DNA from 2 places in the Lysinibacillus sp. NPDC097195 genome. Region 2 is predicted to be linked to the other one. Evidence: riboswitches for the same ligand, from Rfam matches in the RefSeq annotation. Region 2 holds a riboswitch; the other holds the start of a gene.
The links. Region 2 has a riboswitch for cyclic di-AMP ahead of ACIQXI_RS16845 (APC family permease). Riboswitches for the same ligand answer to the same signal wherever they lie in the genome.

Region 1 (2,410 bases), on a different contig from region 2:
CTTCAAGACTATGGCTTGCTGCCCAACCGCATTGCACTTCATTACATGCAGGTACTGCTGTTGCTTGCGTCACATCTGTAAAAGTTTTTTCCAAAATCGTTAGCAAATCTTCATAATCATTATGATTAATCAACGATACATAAAAGCCTGTTTGGCAACCCATTGGACTAAAATCAACGATATGGTCGGAATAATTGCGGATAATGTCAGCTGATAAATGCTCTAATGAATGGAGTGCTGGCATTTCCATATGCTCTTTATTAGGTTGTTTGAAACGAATATCGTATTTATAGACTTCATCCCCACTTTTTCCTACTTTCACACCTGCTAAACGAACATAAGGTGCTTGTACTTTCGTATGATCTAAATCAAAACTCTCCACGTTTGTTTTTTCACGTTCCATTGCTAACAGCTCCTTTTCTTACAATACTAACTATTATACCTAGATTTCTATGAAATGTGTAAATTTTTGAAATAGAATGAAAACTATTGTTTCTAGTGAAAAAAATTTTTTCATTAGTTTCTTAACTAGTAAGCAACTACCCTTTTTATTGTAGGTTTTATCTTGTAAAAAAATTTTTCTCGCTATTTGTCAAAAAAATTTTCTGTATTTACTAACTTTTCTTGTAATAGTAGTATCATAGCAGTTTCACCTTTCTAGATCGCTGAAACCAATGGATGCGGGGGAACCACATTTGTATGGATGAACATTCCATCCAAGGGGTGAATCCTTTTATTAGGTAGGGCTACTCAATGGCCCGAATCCGACAGCTAACCTCGTAAGCGTTAAATGAGAAGGAAGATGGATGCTTGTACTTTTTGACAAATATGTAGCGATAAGTCCTAATGGCTCATTGATACTTATAATCAATACAACCTACCAGATCCCCATCATTACTTTTTACTGCATTAGAAAGCATATTGAAACAATCGTGACCAACATGATGTCAGAGCTAATTGAAAACGGATTCAATATTCTCCATCATAATGCCTCGATGACTAAGTAAAAATGGAGGAAACCAATATGACTACTCAACAAGAGAACAAAGGCATCTTTTATGGATGGTGGATAGTAGTGGCATGTGTTGTCATTATGACATTTATGTATGCACCAATTATTAATTTAGTTTCACTTTATACAGTCCCAGTAACGGAAGAATTGGGCATTGGCAGATCAGAATTTATGACGTACTATACGATTATGGCTTTAGTGGGAATGGTTTTCTGTCCGATTGCAGGAAAGCTAATGAGAAAGATGGATATTCGTCTTTATTTAACGATATTTACTGTGCTTGGCACCCTTTCTTATATAGGGTTTTCATTTGCCACAACAGCGATGCACTTTTATTTGTATGCAGTGCTTATGGGAGCCGCTTTAGCTGGGGCTGCACTAATTCCTACGCCGGTCTTAATAACCAATTGGTTTAACGAAAAACGCGGTTTATGTTTAGGGATTGCACTGGCAGGAAGTGGTCTTGGTGGTGTTATCTTGAGTCCAGTCATTAACTGGCTTATTACCGATTATGGTTGGCGTAGTGCTTACTTTATTACGGGCATCACAATGCTCGTGTTAATCGTACCTATTTCTATTTTTATTATTCGATTTAAACCAGCAGATATCGGGCTTGTTCCGCTAGGCGAAGTAAAAAACTTAACGCCTTCTTCACAAATACTAGAGGGGCTTTCACAAAAAGAGGCATTTCGTTCTATCTCATTTTGGGCTCTTTGTGCAGCGATTGTCGTTGGTGGGATTGTCGTAAACGGTATGATTATTAACCTCGCGCCCTATTTAAAAGATATCGGTGGCACACCACAACAAGCGGCCATATTACTATCTTTAGGCTCCGCCATGGTCATCGTAGGAAAATTATTAATTGGGCGTCTCTATGATAAATTAGGAACAATCACAACGTTAGTAATTATTTGTGCTTCTGGTTTAGTCAGCTTCCTATTTTTGATGAAAGGTAACCTATTAATACCAGGTATTTTGTATACAATATTTACTGGCTTTGGTGCAACGGCTGTTACTGTAACACCGGCTTACCTAACATCCTCACTCTATGGTGAAAAAGAATATAGTGCGAAATTTGGCATCGTCTCATTATTTTCAACATTAGGTGCAGCACTCACACCAATCGTGTCAGGAGCCATTTATAATATTAATCATTCATATGGCTTACTGCTTAATGTTTTAATTGTCCTTTCAATTGTGTTATTTGTATTGTTTATCATTGCCATTAAAACGAAACCTAAATCGATTGCCACTTCAGACGCAATGGAATATAAATTAGAAAACTAAATCTTAGTTGTTACATTAGACTTTTACTCATACAAAGTAAGCCGCAAACATTACTGTTGCGGCTTACTTTCGTCTGCATGAAATCCATTTTCCTACAACGGAAATCCAAAT
Region 2 (2,410 bases):
AGTCAACACCATCAAATTGAGGTGTCAGCATTCCTAATGTTACGTCGCCCCAATTTGGCTGTGCTAAAAATGTTTGGAACGCAAACGCGAGCACAACAATGAGTACCATACCAGAAATACCTGCTTCAAACGCTCTAAAACCTCTACGTTGTAGTTCTAAAATTGCAAATGAACCAATGGCTGTAATAAGTGCTGCTGGCAGCATCGGAATATCAAATAATAAGTATAGACCGAGGGCAGCCCCGATAAATTCTGCGAGATCGGTGGCAATAATGACAAGTTCAGCCTGAATCCATAAAAATATAGAAGTTTTTTTAGAAAAGTTCTCTCTTGCTATTTCTGGCAAGTTTTTTCCCGTTGCAATGCCGAGTTTGGCTGATAAAGATTGAATGAGTACAGCCATTAAATTAGAAAAGGCAATAACCCAAAGAAGTAAATATCCGTACTGCGAGCCAGCTGTAATATTTGTAGCAAAGTTGCCGGGATCAATATAGGCAACAGCCGCAATAAATGCCGGACCTAGGAAAGGTAAAATGCGCCGCCAGCCTTTTATATCTCCATCTAAAACAGCTTGAGCTGCCGGTTTTGTAATTTGTTTATAGGCCATCTTGTTCCCTCGTTTCAAAAAGTATCGTAAATGAAATAAAGTTTCCTATGGGAAAATAATAATACTACTATTCTATAGCTAGAACTGAAAAATGTGAAGAAGTTTGCTCATTATTTTTTTGTAAATTATAAAAAATGCTGGTAAATGGTTGATTTACGGGGTGATTCGTGGATAATTGCTGAATTGCCACAAAACGATGTGAAACAGCCACGAATGGACTTCAAATCGCCCCCAAACCATACAAAATCGCCACAAAGGCAAATGAAAACGCCACCAAAAAATTTACAAAAAACCAGGCAATAACTTCTTTACTTTTTTTATTTACAGGCGTAATATGACATCATTATAAAAGTTTCAAATTTCTAAATCGCTGAAGCAACTAAACGCGGGGGACCCAATTTTGATGGATTGTGTAAACAATTCTTGGGGTGAATCTCTTTTTCAAGAGTAGGGCTACTCAGGCCCGAATCCGACAGCTAACCTCGTAAGCGTTAAGAGCAGAAAAGTTGGAGCTTGTCAGACGTTAAGACGTCTACAAGTCGTATTTAGTGATGACTTGTAGGCGTTTTTTGCTGTCATTTCTTACGATAAAAGCCCCAGTAGATAGAAAGAGACCGATTATGCGAAGGTGTAATCGATTTAGAAAAATGAAACACACTCTATGAAACTAGAAGGTGTTAAGGATGAGATCATCATTCAAACGTTATGTTATCGGTAAACCATTAAGATCCGATGCATTAGGGGAACAAAAGCTTAGTAAAACAAAGGCGCTTGCCATACTTTCATCAGATGCATTGTCTTCGGTGGCATATGGCCCAGAACAAATTTTAATTGTGCTGATGACTGTTAGTACGGTCGCCTTTTGGTATTCGTTACCGATTGCAGCCGGGGTAGTAGTGCTGCTTATCGCACTTACTTTATCGTATCGCCAAGTTATTTTCGCTTATCCACACGGCGGTGGAGCATATGTAGTATCGCGTGAAAATTTAGGGGTAAATGCAGGCCTTGTAGCGGGAGGGTCTTTACTTGTTGATTATATTTTAACGGTTGCAGTAAGTGTTTCAGCGGGGACAGATGCCATTACGTCGGCATTTCCAAGTTTGCATGCTTATAATGTACCGATTGCTGTATTTTTTGTTATTTGCTTAACAATCTTAAATTTACGAGGGGTTACTGAATCGGCATCTATTTTAGCGTACCCAGTATATTTATTCGTCGTTGTCATGTTAGTACTTATTGGGGTAGGAATGTATAACGTAGCAACTGGGCAAGTTCCAGCAGATTTACATTCTAAAATCGGTACACCTGTTGCAGGCATTAGTTTGTTTTTATTATTAAAAGCATTTGCTTCAGGAAGCTCGGCGTTAACAGGTGTTGAAGCCATATCGAATGCAATTCCGAATTTTAAAAGCCCAGCACCGGTAAATGCAGCGAAAACACTCCTAGCGATGGGGAGTATTTTAGCAGTACTCTTTATTGGAATTGTAGGCTTAGCTTATTTCTATGGAGTCGCACCAAATGCACAAGCAACGGTCGTTTCACAAATTGCCGAAGCAAGTGTTGGGCGCAATATATTTTATTATATTGTGCAAGGAACGACAGCAATGATTTTAGTGCTTGCTGCGAATACAGGTTATTCAGCCTTTCCTTTATTGGCAGTCAATTTATCGAAAGATGGCTTTATTCCGAGAATATTTCAAATTCGCGGCGACCGTCTTGGCTATTCAAATGGCATTATGATGCTTGGTTTAGCAGCTATCGTACTTATTATTTTGTTTGACGGCACGACAGAGCATCTAATTC

Region 1: linked by a shared signal. The riboswitch ahead of ACIQXI_RS10165 (MFS transporter) and the one ahead of ACIQXI_RS16845 (APC family permease) in region 2 are both predicted to bind cyclic di-AMP.

Annotation. Positions count from the first base shown of each region.
Region 1 covers NZ_JBIWDP010000001.1:1,960,961-1,963,370, forward strand. Annotated here, with positions in the region: gene ACIQXI_RS10160 (S-ribosylhomocysteine lyase) at 1-403, opposite strand, end outside; cyclic di-AMP (ydaO/yuaA leader) riboswitch at 654-802, shown strand; gene ACIQXI_RS10165 (MFS transporter) at 1,025-2,299, shown strand.
Region 2 covers NZ_JBIWDP010000003.1:330,719-333,128, reverse strand. Annotated here, with positions in the region: gene ACIQXI_RS16850 (Nramp family divalent metal transporter) at 1-607, opposite strand, end outside; cyclic di-AMP (ydaO/yuaA leader) riboswitch at 966-1,112, shown strand; gene ACIQXI_RS16845 (APC family permease) at 1,291-2,410, shown strand, end outside.